One region of the Arthrobacter sp. PvP103 genome, then DNA from elsewhere that is predicted to be linked to it. Evidence: riboswitches for the same ligand, from Rfam matches in the RefSeq annotation. Region 1 holds a riboswitch; each other region holds the start of a gene.
What was found. Region 1 has a riboswitch for S-adenosylmethionine ahead of JOE41_RS17620 (homoserine O-acetyltransferase). Riboswitches for the same ligand answer to the same signal wherever they lie in the genome.
Positions count from the first base shown of each region.

Region 2: another riboswitch for S-adenosylmethionine. It lies ahead of JOE41_RS03285 (aminotransferase class V-fold PLP-dependent enzyme); the one in region 1 lies ahead of JOE41_RS17620 (homoserine O-acetyltransferase).
Region 3: another riboswitch for S-adenosylmethionine. It lies ahead of JOE41_RS09655 (DUF1737 domain-containing protein); the one in region 1 lies ahead of JOE41_RS17620 (homoserine O-acetyltransferase).

Region 1 covers NZ_JAFIBQ010000001.1:3,863,745-3,868,249, reverse strand. The annotation lists gene JOE41_RS17625 (MFS transporter) at 1-875, opposite strand, end outside; gene JOE41_RS17620 (homoserine O-acetyltransferase) at 1,046-2,230, opposite strand; SAM riboswitch class IV at 2,243-2,358, opposite strand; gene JOE41_RS17615 (bifunctional o-acetylhomoserine/o-acetylserine sulfhydrylase) at 2,449-3,765, opposite strand; SAM riboswitch class IV at 3,827-3,941, opposite strand; gene JOE41_RS17610 (VOC family protein) at 4,103-4,505, shown strand, end outside.
Region 2 covers NZ_JAFIBQ010000001.1:702,387-706,891, forward strand. The annotation lists gene JOE41_RS03275 (ribosome small subunit-dependent GTPase A) at 1-1,049, shown strand, start outside; gene hisN (histidinol-phosphatase) at 1,090-1,902, shown strand; SAM riboswitch class IV at 2,132-2,245, shown strand; gene JOE41_RS03285 (aminotransferase class V-fold PLP-dependent enzyme) at 2,281-3,693, shown strand; gene JOE41_RS03290 (class I SAM-dependent methyltransferase) at 3,757-4,505, shown strand, end outside.
Region 3 covers NZ_JAFIBQ010000001.1:2,102,273-2,106,777, reverse strand. The annotation lists gene JOE41_RS09675 (glutamate--cysteine ligase) at 1-114, shown strand, start outside; gene JOE41_RS09670 (hypothetical protein) at 143-466, shown strand; gene JOE41_RS09665 (O-succinylhomoserine sulfhydrylase) at 518-1,726, opposite strand; gene JOE41_RS09660 (rhodanese-like domain-containing protein) at 1,727-2,137, opposite strand; gene JOE41_RS09655 (DUF1737 domain-containing protein) at 2,134-2,403, opposite strand; SAM riboswitch class IV at 2,486-2,598, opposite strand; gene JOE41_RS09650 (NtaA/DmoA family FMN-dependent monooxygenase) at 2,819-4,114, shown strand; gene JOE41_RS09645 (aromatic amino acid ammonia-lyase) at 4,119-4,505, shown strand, end outside.

The DNA.
Region 1 (4,505 bases):
AGGAGGATCCTCGATGTGTCGGTCTGGACCACAACCTTCAGGTAGGTGATGGAGAACGTGACCACGAGGTAGTACAAAATGTTTTCCGCGAACCGCAGGCCCATGGCGGTGAAGACACCGCGCGGGTAGCGGCGGAAGACCTCGGCCACGCCGTAGCCCTTGTTCTCAACAACAACTTCCTTGCGTGCCTCCAGGAAGATGGGGGCGTCCTGGACCTTGGTCCGGATGTAGTAGCCCACGATCACGATCACCGCGGACAGCCAGAAGGCGACGCGCCAGCCCCAGCCGAGGAAGTCGGCGGAGGACAGCGTAGAGGAGAGGGTGAACAGCACGCCGGTGGCCAGGAGGTTGCCCATGGGCACGGCGGACTGCGGCCAGCTGGCCCAGAAGCCGCGTGACTTGCTGGGGCTGTGCTCAGCCACGAGCAGCACGGCGCCGCCCCATTCACCACCGACGGCGAAGCCCTGCACGAAGCGCAGGAACACCAGGAGCGCCGGCGCCCAGTAGCCAATCTGCGCGAATGTGGGGAGGCAGCCCATGGCGAAGGTGGAAACACCCACCAGGACGATGCTCAGCTGGAGCAGCTGCTTCCGGCCGAATTTGTCACCGAAGTGGCCGAAAACGATGCCGCCGATCGGGCGGGCAACGAAGCCCACTGCATAGGTGACGAAAGCGGCGATGATCCCGTCCAGCTCAGTGCCGGAGTTGGGGAAGAACATCTTGCCGAAAACCAGGGTGGCCGCTGAGGCGTAGAGGAAGAACTCATACCACTCAACAACGGTGCCGGCCATTGAGGCCGTCACCACTTTCTTCAGCCCTGAGGCTTTGACGTCAGTCTCATCTGCGCGCCTTGCGGCGGAGTTTTGCATGCTCATTGTGAACTCCTTCGGCGTCTCCGTCGACACCATGTGGACCATTCGGTAGCGGTCGCGTGTGATGTGCACCACCAACGCGCCGGTCCCCTAGAGTATGGACTCACATTGCCGCAGGCTCAACGCCATTTTCTGCAGAACAGCTCTGCATAAATGCACATTGAGCCAAGGGGCTAGGCGAAAAAGTTCTGCCTCAGCTGCGCGCTAAGCTGCCCGATTTCAGTCAGGAAACCGTCGTGGCCGATGGGCGCCTCGATGACGTGCACCGGGACGTCGCCCGGCAGTGCCGCCGCCAGTTCGCGGGACTGTGCAGGAAAATACAGCCGGTCGGTGTTAACGGCGGCGATGAAGAACTCAGCCTTGGCCTGGGCCAGCGCGTCCTTGAGCGGGCCGCGTCCCCGGCCGACGTCGTGGCTCATGAGCGCTTCCGTGATGGCGATGTAACTGTTGGCATCGAAGCGGCGGACCAGCTTGGTGCCCTGATGGTCGAGGTAGCTCTCCACCTGGTAACGGCCGCGGTCCCCCAGCGAGACTGCCTGAAGCGGGGCTTCGCCGCCCTGGGCGCTCCGGCCGAACCGGGCCTCCAGCTCGTCTGCGGAGCGGTACGTGATGTGCGCGATCCTGCGCGCCAGGGCCAGGCCGGCCTCAGGCTCCGCGCCGCCGTAGTAATCACCGCCGTTGAAGTTGACGTCCTGGCGGATGGCGAGGGTCTGCGCCTGGGCAAAGGCGATCTGCTCGGCAGTACTGCTGGCCCCGATGGAAATGACGGCACAGCGCCGGACCCGGTCAGGGAAGCTAACGGCCCATTCCAAGGCGCGGGCTCCACCCAGGGATCCGCCCAGGACGGCGTACCAGCTGTCGATGCCAAGGGCGTCCGCCAACCGGGCCTCGGCCGCAGTGGTGTCGCGCAGGGTCACCAGGGGGAAGCGCGAGCCCCACGGCCTGCCGTCCGGCGCGGGAGTGGAAGGCCCGGTGGAGCCGTAGCAACCGCCCAGGATGTTGATGGAGACCACGAAGTACTGGTCCGTATCAACCGGGGCGCCGGGCCCGGCAAGCTGCTCCCACCAGCCTTCTTCGTCACTGGCTCCCCTGGTAACGTGCGTGCTGCCGGTCAGGGCATGCTGCACCAGCACGGCGTTGGAACGGTCCGCGTTCAGCGTGCCCCACGTCTCGTAGGCGAGTGTGACGTCCGGCAGATGCCCGCCGGCTTCAAGGTCAAGCCCGCCGATGCCCTGGAACCTGACGGTACCGTCGGGGACAGTGCCTGCGGTTTTGCCCGCGGTGGTTTTCACGTCACGGGCTGACAGGCTGTGGCTGGATGTTTCGGGTACACCGCTGCGGGTGACGGCAATCGTCATCTGAGGACCTCTTCTTCGCGCTTGCCTGCCGCCAACTGGCCGGCAGGCCAGGTCTTCACCCGGGGCACCCCGCCGCGAAAGGAGGGTTGCCGGCCAGCAAGCCGGGGCTGTCGCTGGCACTCATGACCTTTAAAGAGTCTACGAAATGCGTCCCCGCAATGGCGAAGAATGTGACAGCAATATGACTCCCGGCGTCGAGACGCCGGGAGTCACATGCGTCAGTCGCCCTTGGCGGCGCGGAAACCGGCGTCGAGGTCGGCGATGATGTCATCGATGTGTTCCAGCCCCACCGAGAGGCGGACCAGGCCCGGCGTGACCCCTGCCACCGCCTGCTGTTCCGCCGTCAGCTGGCTGTGCGTGGTCGACGCCGGGTGGATGACCAGCGAGCGCACGTCACCGATGTTTGCGACATGCGAGTGCAGTTCCAGCGCGTCCACGAACCGCTTGCCGGCCTCGGCCCCGCCAGCGATGTTGAAGGACACGATGGCTCCGGTGCCCTTGGGTCCGTACTTGCGGCCGCGCTCGTACCAGGGGCTGGACGGCAGCCCCGCGTAGGCCACGGATTCGACGTCGGCCCGTGCCTCCAGCCATTCGGCGACGCTCACCGCGTTGGCCACGTGGCGCTCAACGCGCAGGCTCAGCGTTTCCAGGCCCTGGGCGATAAGGAAGGCGTTGAACGGAGAAACGGCCGAGCCGAGGTCCCGCAGGAGCTGGACGCGGGCTTTCAGGATGTAGGAAAGGTTCGCGCCCAGGGCGCCCCCGGCGCCGAGGTCCCGCGCGTAGACAAGCCCGTTGTAGGTGGGGTCCGGGGTGTTGAAGCCGGGAAACTTCTCCGGGTCCTTGCCGAAATCAAAGTTGCCCGAGTCCACGATCACGCCGGCAATGGCGCTGCCGTGCCCGCCAAGGTACTTCGTTGCCGAGTGGACCACAATGTCGGCACCCCATTCCAGCGGCCGGATGAGGTAGGGCGTGGACAGTGTATTGTCCACGATCAGCGGGACACCCGCCTCGTGGGCAACGCCGGAAACGCCTTCGATGTCCAGGACATCCTGGCGCGGGTTGGACACCACTTCGGCAAAGAAAAGCTTGGTGTTTGGCCGGACTGCGTCCTTCCATTGCTGGAGGTTGTCCGGGTCCTCGACGAAGGTCACGGAGATGCCGAACTTCTTCAGGGTGTGGGCCAGCAGGTTGTAGGTGCCGCCATAGAGGCTGGGGCTGGCCACCACGTGATCACCGGCTTCGGCGACATTGAGGATGGCGAATGTTTCGGCCGCCTGCCCCGAACTGAGCAGCAGCGCCGCCAGGCCGCCCTCAAGGCTGGCCACGCGCTGCTCCACTGCGTCCTGGGTGGGATTGCCGATGCGCGTGTAGATGGGCGCCAGTTCGGCCAGCGCAAAGCGGTTGGCAGCGCTCTCGGCGCTCGGGAACACGAACGACGTCGTCTGGTAGATGGGGAGGGCCCTGGCGCCGGTGGCGCTGTCCGGCTCCTGCCCTGCGTGGATCTGGCGGGTTTCGAAAGACCAGGCATTGGACATTGAAGACTCCTTCTAAAGAAAGGCACCACAGGCGGACGCACGGTATGCCGGGCCGGTTCTGGTGCCGCGCTTGCCGACCGGCGATTGCCGGAGGCCAGGTCCTCACCCGGGGCACCCCACCGCGGAACGAGGGTTGCCGGCCAGCAAGCCGGGGCTCGATGCTGGCGCTCATGACCTTGACCCAGTGTAGAAACGGAGCAATCCGTCTGAACAGGTTTGTGACGAAGGACGTCGGCCGCATGATTTTCGTGGGCTTCAGGGCCCTCCGCCATGACATCCCATCTCGGTAAGCATACCCTTAGCTGAGAGCTCCATCACAAAGTGCCAAGATGAGGGCATGCGCATGGATCACGTCTCTTACGCCTGTGAACAAGATGGCTTGGCTGCCACCACCGAACGTATTGCAACCGCCCTCGGCGTCGAAGCCGTTAAGGGCGGGGTACACCCCCGATTTGGCACCCGCAACATGATTATCCCGCTCGCCGGGCACAAGTATTTGGAGGTCGTGGAGGTCCTTGACCACCCGGCATCCGACAAGGCTCCGTTCGGGCAGGCTGTCCGGGCACGCTCCGCAGCTGGCGGCGGCTGGATGGGCTGGTGCGTCGAAGTGGACGACCTGGCACCGTTCGAAGAACGCCTCGGCCGCTCGGCTGTCAACGGCAACCGCAAGTTCCCGGACGGCCGCGAACTCGTCTGGAAGCAGATCGGTATCCTGGGCCTCATTGCAGACCCGCAGGTAC
Region 2 (4,505 bases), 3.2 Mb from region 1:
GTCCCCGGACCAAGGACCGGCCCAGCCATGACGACGCCGTGACCGGCCGGATCATCACGGTGGACCGCGGGCGCTATACGGCGGTGGTGGGCGAGGACAGCGGGAACGAGCGCACGGTGATTGCCGCGCGCGCCCGTGAACTGCGCCGTTCGCCCGTGGTCGCGGGGGACTTCGTGTCCCTGGTGGGAGATGTTTCGGGGGCACCGGACACGCTTGCGCGGCTCGTGAAGATCCAGGACCGCCGCACGCTGCTGCGGCGCAGCGCCGATGACACGGACCCCATCGAGCGGGCAGTGGTGGCGAACGCTGACCAGCTTGTGGTGGTGGTTGCCGCCGCCAATCCGGAACCGCGCACCGGCTTTATTGACCGCGCCCTGGTGGCGGCATACGACGCCGGGATTGAGCCGTTGCTGCTGGTCACCAAAGCGGACGTCAAGGATCCCACGGAGCTCCTGTCCAACTACCGGCACCTTGATTTCCCCGTGATCATCAGCCGGACAGCCGACGCCGCGGCCTCCGGAATCGATGCACGCTCCGATGACGGACTCTCGGCACGCCTGGACAGCGACGCTGTCTCGCAGCTGCGGGCGCACCTCAACGGCAAGGTCACCGTGATGCTCGGGCATTCCGGCGTAGGGAAGTCCACCATGGTCAATGCCCTGACGGGTGCTGAGCGGGCCACGGGAGGCGTCAACGCCGTCACCGGCCGGGGGCGGCACACGTCGTCGTCGGCGCTTGCCCTGCGGATCAGTGACGCGCCCGCCGGAAGCTGGATCATTGATACGCCCGGCATCCGCTCCTTCGGCCTTGCCCACGTGGATCCAGACCGGATCCTGCGCTCGTTCCCCGATCTGGAACCCGGCACGGATGCCTGCGAACGCGGCTGCAAGCACGATGCCTCCGCCGTCAACTGCGGTGTGGACGCCTGGGTGGCCCATGGACACGCGGGCCCGTCCGGTGCAGCGCGCCTGGCGTCCCTGCGTCGGTTGCTCGGCACAGACCCCCGGATGGAAGCACAGGACGCCAAGGAACTCGGCATCGTTTCGTGACATCCCGGCCGGCCGGCCACAGAGACGGTAGTTTGGAACCATGACCCAACCCGCTTCGAGCTACAACGATGACCTGCGCCTCGCCCATGTCCTGGCCGACTCTGTTGACTCCCAGACCATGAGCCGCTTCAAGGCGCTGGACCTTCAGATTGAAACCAAACCGGATCTGACGCCGGTAACGGATGCTGACAAGGCCGCTGAAGAATCCATCCGCGGCCAGCTCTCCCGTTCCCGTCCGCGAGATGCCGTCCTCGGTGAAGAGTTCGGCAGTTCCGGGCATGGTTCCCGCCGCTGGATCATCGACCCGATCGACGGCACCAAGAACTTCGTCCGCGGCGTGCCGGTGTGGGCTACCCTGATCGCCCTCGTGGATGAGGGCGAGCCGGTGGTGGGCCTGGTCAGCGCGCCCGCCCTGGGCAAGCGCTGGTGGGCCGCGAAGGGGGCGGGTGCCTACATGGGACGGTCGCTTGCGGCTGCCACCCGGCTGAAGGTTTCGAACGTCTCCAGGCTGTCTGACGCGTCCCTCTCCTATTCGAGCCTGGGCGGCTGGAAGGAACGCGGCAACCTGGACGAATTCCTGGGGCTCACTGAAGAGGTCTGGCGGACCCGCGCCTACGGTGACTTCTGGTCCTACTGCATGGTGGCCGAGGGATCGGTGGACATCGCCTGCGAGCCGGAGCTGAACCTGTATGACATGGCGGCGCTAGTGCCGATCGTCACCGAAGCCGGCGGACGCTTCACCTCACTTGAGGGAGTGGACGGCCCCTTCGGCGGCAACGCCCTGGCCACCAATTCAATCCTTCATTCAGAGGTCCTCAAGCGGCTGAACCCGGAACTGGACGACCTCCTCTAACGCGCGCCCCGCCCCCGGCGTCGGGCCCGGAGCCAAGAGGTTCCGTCGCGGGCGCATCCCGGCAGGCACATCAACAGGGTGCCGAATAAACGACGGCGGATGCCCTCCTTAGGGGGTGTCCGCCGTCGTTATATTCGGCGCCGGCCCCCTTCTTCCGCCGCGCGTAACAAAGAGCTTAACAATCGCCCTGACTTTCCCGCGGCGCGGTGAATGTCCTAATCTCGAAACAGGTCACGAGTGCCAGCGCTAAACCCCGGTTTGCTGGCCGGCAACCCTCCATTCGCGGTGGGGTGCCCCGGGTGACGACCAGGCCGGTCCGGAACGGACCCGGCAAGCGCGGATCCCCGGAGTGCGGGGTCCCTTTACAGTGAGGTCCCCATGACTACTGCCACTTTCCCCGCAAACACCGCAACCACGTCCACTGCAGGCCTTCTGGACCCGCGGTTCACCGTCGCCCAGCGCCCCCTCTCCGCCGTTACCGGCGCGGAGATCCAGGCTCCGCTGATCCAGGGCGGCCACGTCCGCTACGCGAACCTGGACTACGGCGCATCGGCCCCGGCGCTGTCCGTTGTCTCGGCCTACCTCAACGAGATCCTGCCGTACTACGCCAGCGTGCACCGCGGCGCGGGCTATGCCTCGCAGATCAGCACGTCGGTGTACGAAAATGCCCGGGACATCGTCCGCGGGTTCGTGGGCGGCAGGGCGGACGATTCCGTCATCTTCACCCGGAACACCACGGACTCACTGAACCTGCTGGCCGGATGCCTGCCGGTGGCCGACGGCCGCCACATCGGCGAAGTGCTGTACCTCGACATCGAACACCACGCCAACCTGCTCCCCTGGCAGGGCGTCCCGCACCGGAGTGTTGTGGCCGCCCCGACGCTTAGGGCCACCCTGGAGAACCTGCGTTCCGAGCTCCGGCACGGTGACATCAGCCTGCTGGCCGTTACGGGCGCCTCCAACGTCACCGGCGAAATCCTCCCCATCCGCGTGCTGGCCGCACTGGCTCACGAACACGGCGCAAGGATCGTTGTGGACGCGGCGCAGCTGGCCCCGCACCGCCGCATCGACATCGCCGCGGACGACGTCGACTACCTCGCCTTCTCAGGCCACAAGCTGTACGCGCCGTTTGGCAGCGGCGTCCTCGTGGGCCGGCCGGACTGGCTCGACGCCGGGACGCCCCACCTCGCAGGCGGCGGAGCCGTACGTGAGGCCCGGCTGGACTCCGTTAGCTGGACCACCGGGCCGGCACGTCATGAAGGCGGCTCACCGAACGTCCTCGGGGCCGCCACCCTGGCCCGGGCCACCCAGGTTATCGGCGCCCTGGACCAGGAACTGTGGCACGCCCATGAGACTGCCATCCGGTCCTTCCTCGTTGAGGGACTGCGGAAGATCGACGGCGTCACTGTCCACCAGATCTTCAGCGACACGGATGACACCATCGGGGTGGTCAACTTCTCCGTCGCCGGCTACGACGCCGGCCTCGTCGCGGCCTACCTGTCCGCCGAACACGGCGTGGGCCTCCGGGACGGCCGCTTCTGCGCCCACCCGCTGCTGAAGCGGCTGGGACTGCCGTCAGGCTCATTGCGGGCAAGCTTCGGCGTCGGCTCCCGCTTGGAGGATGCCCAGCGCCTGCTTGCCGGGATCGAGGAACTTCGCCGGACCGGCCTGGGCTGGGACTATGTCGTGGACTCGGGCCGCTGGGTGCCTGCCAACGACACCCGCAGCTACCCGGACTGGGCACCCAACACTCCAGGCACCGCCGGCGCTGCGCCCTGCACCGAAGACTGAGGGTGCGGCGTGTGCGGTAAATTCGAGGGGTAAGAATTCCAGCCTGCCCGAAGGAGACTGCACGTGGCACGGGGAGGCCCCAAACTACACCACCAGCGCCGCTACGAGCTCGGCCGGAGTTTCCAGGACGGCGGCGAACACTATGACCGGGTCCGTCCCGGCTATCCCGCCGATTCCGCGGACTGGCTGCTACGAAGCGTCGGCACGGTAGCGGGCGCGTCCAGCGCCGCTGACATCGGCGCCGGGACGGGAAAGTACACCGCTTTGCTGGTGCAGCGCGGCCTGGCTGTCACCGCAGTGGATCCGTCACCGGACATGCTCGCCCAACTCCGGCTGGCCCTTCCGGGGGTTCCTGCGACCGAGGGCACCGCGGAGGCCACCGGGCTCCCGGACTCCGCGTTCGACGTCGTCACCGTTGCCCAGGCATGGCACTGGTGCGATCCCCGCCTGGCCAGCACCGAGCTGTCCCGCATTCTCCGTCCGGGAGGCGTGCTGGGGCTGATCTGGAACCAGCTGGATACGTCGGTCCCGTGGGTCCACCGGCTTTCCCGGATCATGCATGCCGGCGATGTGCACAAGCCGGACTTCCGCCCCGCCGTCGGGCCGGAGTTCGCCGGACTTGAGAGCCACCTGACGCGCTGGGAAGACCCCGTGACCACTGAGGACATCGTCGAACTGGCAAAGTCCCGCAGCTACTACCTCGCCGCCGGAGAAAGCATCCGGGCCAAAGTCCGCGCCAACCTGGACTGGTACCTGCACGAGCACCTGGCACACTCCGCCGCGGACGTAATCGGACTCCCCTACCTGACCCA
Region 3 (4,505 bases), 1.8 Mb from region 1:
GCCGCCGGGCTGGCCGCCGTGGTTGCCCACGCGGTGGACGTGAGCATGCGCCGGACCGAAGCCGTCACCGCGCGCGAGAAGGCGCCGGTGCTGCTGCGCGTTCGCCAGTCCTGAACAGGTTCCTACTACCCCGGAGCGCGCCATGGAAACCGAATACGCAACAGTCGCCGGCCACGATGTCACCACCATCACCTGCGTCTGCGGAAACACCGTCAGCGACGAAGGGCTGATCCAGGCCAACTCCGAAGGCATGCCCGTCCACCTTGGCGAGGGCACTCCTGTCCCGGCCGGACTGGCCGAGTGGCCCGGGGATGAGGACCTCTACACGCTGTGCCCGGCATGCGGCCGCGTCTACCATGACACCGTCATCGAAGAGACCGGCACCGCGCCAGTCGCCTTCACTGTGGACGTTGCGGCCGCCCCGATAGCCGAAGCGATCCGCCTGCACTGGGAGCTGGACACCTGACGTTCGGCGCGGAAGGCCTTCGTAGCTTGGCGCTGATCAGGGGCGGGATGGTCAGATCTGTTTGAGCGCCTGCTCCAGGTCGCGGATGAGGTCGTCAACATCCTCGAGTCCGACCGACAGGCGGACCACGCCGTCGCTCAACCCGATGGCGGCCCGGCCATCCGGCCCCATGGCACGGTGCGTGGTGGTGGCCGGGTGGGTGATGAGCGTCTTGGCATCGCCGAGGTTGTTGGAGATGTCGATGATCCGCAGCGCGTCCAGCAGGGCAAAGGCTGCTTCCTTCGCCGTGCGGCCCGCCGACGGCAGAAGCTCCAGCGTGAGCACGGTACCGCCGGCCTTCATCTGCTTGGCCGCCAGCTCATACTGCGGGTGGGACTTCAGCAGCGGGTACTTGACCCAGCTGACCGCCGGCTGGCCTTCCAGCCACTCGGCCAGGCGAAGCGCGGAGGCCGAGGAATGGTTGACGCGCAGCGCCATGGTTTCCAGGCCCTTCGTCAGCACCCAGGCGTTGAAGGCGGAAAGCGCCGGCCCGGTGTGGCGCATCAGCTGCTTGACCGGGCCTTCGATGAACTCCTTGGTGCCCAGGATGGCGCCGCCAAGGACCCGCCCCTGGCCGTCAATGTGCTTGGTGCCGGAGTACACCACCACATCCGCGCCGAGCTCCCCGCAGCGCTGCAGCAGGGGGGTGGCAAAGACATTGTCGACGACGACGGTCGCCCCGGCAGCGTGGGCCAGTTCGCTGACCGCGGCGATGTCCACGATCTCCTGCATCGGGTTCGACGGCGACTCGAAGAAGACCGCCGTCGTCGGTTCCGCCAAAGCGGTCCGCCACTGTTCCAGGTCCGGGCCGTCCACGAACACCGTTTCGACGCCCCACCGGGGCAGGATCTCGTTCAAAATGACAAAGCAGGAGCCGAACAGCGACCGGGCGGCAACCACCCGGTCACCGGCAGCCAGCAGGGCACCCAGTGCCGTAAAGACGGCGGACATGCCGGACGCCGTCGCAAAGCACGCTTCGGTGCCCTCGAGCAGCCGGAGGCGTTCCTGGAAGGTGGCCACGGAGGGGTTGCCGTACCGGGAGTACACAAACCGTTCGTCCTCGCCGGTGAATGCCCGCTCGGCAGCTGCCGCGGATTCGTAGACGAACCCCGAGTTGAGGAAGATCGGCTCGGCGGTCTCCTGGAAATTGGTGCGGTCGAGTCCGCCGCGGACAGCCTGGGTGTCAGGGCTCCAGCCAGCGGCGTCGGGATTGAAGGTCACTTAGTTCTTTCCGAGATTGGTGGGCAGGCCGCGGTTCTTCCAGCCGTTGACGGTGCGTTCGCCGTAACGGTCCGGTTCGCCTTCGAAGCCTTCGAGGACGTTGTAGGCGGTGAACCCGGCCCGGGTGGCGGCAATGGCCGCGGCAACGGACCGGACACCGGAACGGCAGAGGAACACCAGTTCGACGCCGGAGTCCTCGGGGGCCTGCTGCTTCAGCTGGTCGACAAAATCCGGGTTGGGGATGCCGCCGGGGAAGGTCCACTGGATAAAGAGGGGATCGTTATCCGTGGCTTTGGTGTCCGGGATGCCGATGTGCGCCCACTCGCCCTCAGTGCGGACATCCACCAGGACGGCGCCCTGCTCCAGTTTGGCCCAGGCGTCCTGCGGGCTCAGGTCTCCGGCGTAGCTCATGCGTGGCCCTCGAAGCCTTCGCCCGGGAAATCGGCGTCGAACTCAAGTTCGTCCACTGCAGTTGCCACCGCCGCGTCGGAGCTGGCGACTGCCTCGGGCAGGATCACGGCCTGGGCAACGATCACGCTGGTGCCGTTGAAGGTTGCCGCCGGGCCTCCGTGCAGGACATAGCCGTCGGCCAGTGCTGCGGAAATGCGCTCGCAGAACGAGCGGTCGTCGGGGCCGGTGATGAGCCGGTAGGCCAGCCTTTCCTGCGGCAGTGCCAGGGCCGGTTGTTCCTGGCCGGCGGCGGCTGGTTCGGCTGCCGGGGCCAGCTGTGCGGGTGCGTCGGACACGACGGATCTCCTTCTCTCACGCTTGCAATTCGAATATCGATATGCCGAGTATTCACCTGAGGCACCCCGCCGTGGAAGGAGGGTTGCCGACCGGCCAGTCAGGGCTTGGCGCCGGTTCTCATTACTCCCCAAAAACGTAACACTTACGACGGCGGCCCGCACCGCCGTCGTCGTCATCTTCCGTAACGGGAACGCCCGCACCGCGGCCCCGCATCCGCCCCGGCGGTACCCCCGGCTGCAGTTACAAAAGACCCTGCCGGGGGGATAATGACGGGAGATGAACCGCTGTAACGCCGGATGAAATCAGGCAGCCGTGAATGAATCGAATCGGAATACAGGCAGTCCCATGCTGCACTTCGGTTGGTTTGTGGGTCACGGGTTCGGCGTCCAGGGGTGGGGTACGCCCGGGTATGGCATCGGGTACGACTGGAAAAAACCCGCCCTGTACCAGCACGCCGTGCGGGAATTCGAGCGGGCAGGGCTGGACCTTTTCATCATCGAGGACTCGCTCACCGTACCGGACACGTACGGCGGAAGCGCCAAGGTGTCGCTGGCGCAGGCGTCCTTTGCGCCGAAGCACGATCCGCTGGCACTGGTGCCCTACCTGCTCTCCGCCACGGAACACCTGGGCATTGTTCCCACGGTGAGTGCGTCCTTCTACCCGCCGTTCACCGCTGCCCGGCTCCTGGCCACGCTGCAGCATTTCTCCAGCGGCCAGCTGGGCTGGAACGTGGTGACCTCCGGCAGCGATCTTGCTGCGCAGAACTACGGGCTGGACCAGCAGATCGAGCATGACCTCCGCTATGAGAAGGCGGAGGAATTCGTGGACGTGGTGCGCAAGCTCTGGCGCAGCTGGGAGCCGGACGCCATCGTCGAGGATTCGGACGCCGGCATCTTTGCCGACCATACGAAGGTCCATCCGATCAACCACGACGGCCAATTCTTCAAGGTCCGGGGCCCGCTCAACACCGCGCCGCTGCCTGAGGAACCGGTGCTGGTGCAGGCTGGGGCGTCCCCGCGGGGCAAGGCTTTCGCGGGCGGCAACGCGGACGTCGCAATTGCCCTCGCCAGGGGCGCAGACGGCATGAGGGCCTACCGTGATTCGATCCGGGCCGAGGCGGCCGCGGCGGGGCGGGACCCCGACGACGTCAAGGTGCTGTTTGTCCTCAAACCCACCGTGGTGGGCTCCCGCGCCGAAGCGGACGAGCTCCGGGAGCAGCGCCGCCAGCTCACGCAGCGCGACATCGACAGCCAGCTGAACTCCATCTCCTACCTCTCCGTGATCGACTTCCAGCAGTTCGACCTCGACGCCCCGCTCCCCGAGCTCACCACGAACAGCAACCAGGGCACCCTGGATCATTTCGCCAAGGCGGGTCCTCCCGGGTCCACGCTGCGCCAGCTCCTGCAGGCCCGCAGCGGCGGCGCCGGGGACAGCATCATCGGCACGGCCGAGGAAATTGCCGACTACGTCGAAGAAACCGGCGTGCAGGTGGGCGGGGACGGCTTCCTGTTCTCGGGTTTCGTTGATCCGGCCACCGTTCATGGTGTGCTGGACCGGCTGGCCCCGGTGCTGCGACGCCGCGGGCTGCTCCGGACAAGCTATGGCGACGGCGGCTTCCGCCGGAACCTGCTGGACTTCTAGTGCCATGGGCGGCGGCAGCGGAGACTTCCTGATCGGCACGGCGCACCTGCGCGCCAGGGACGTCGCCGAGGCCGCGGCTGATCCCGCGGTTAAGTTCGTCCTGAGCGTGGACGCCCTGGAGCTGATCGGGCTCTCGCGTGAGGTGGTGCAGCAGGCCATCGACTCCGGCCACCGCGTCTACGGACTCAATACGCTGCTGGGATCCGGGCGGGACACCGCCGTGGAGAAGAAGTCGATCCTCGCCTACCAGGTGCAGGTGGTGCGGTACCACAACAGCGGGGTGGGCGTGTTTCTCGGCGCCGATGAGGTCCGGGCCGTGATCCTGGCGAGGCTTGTGGGCTTCAGCCGCGGCGGCTCCGGCGTCCGGCCGGAAACAGCCCGCTTCTACGTT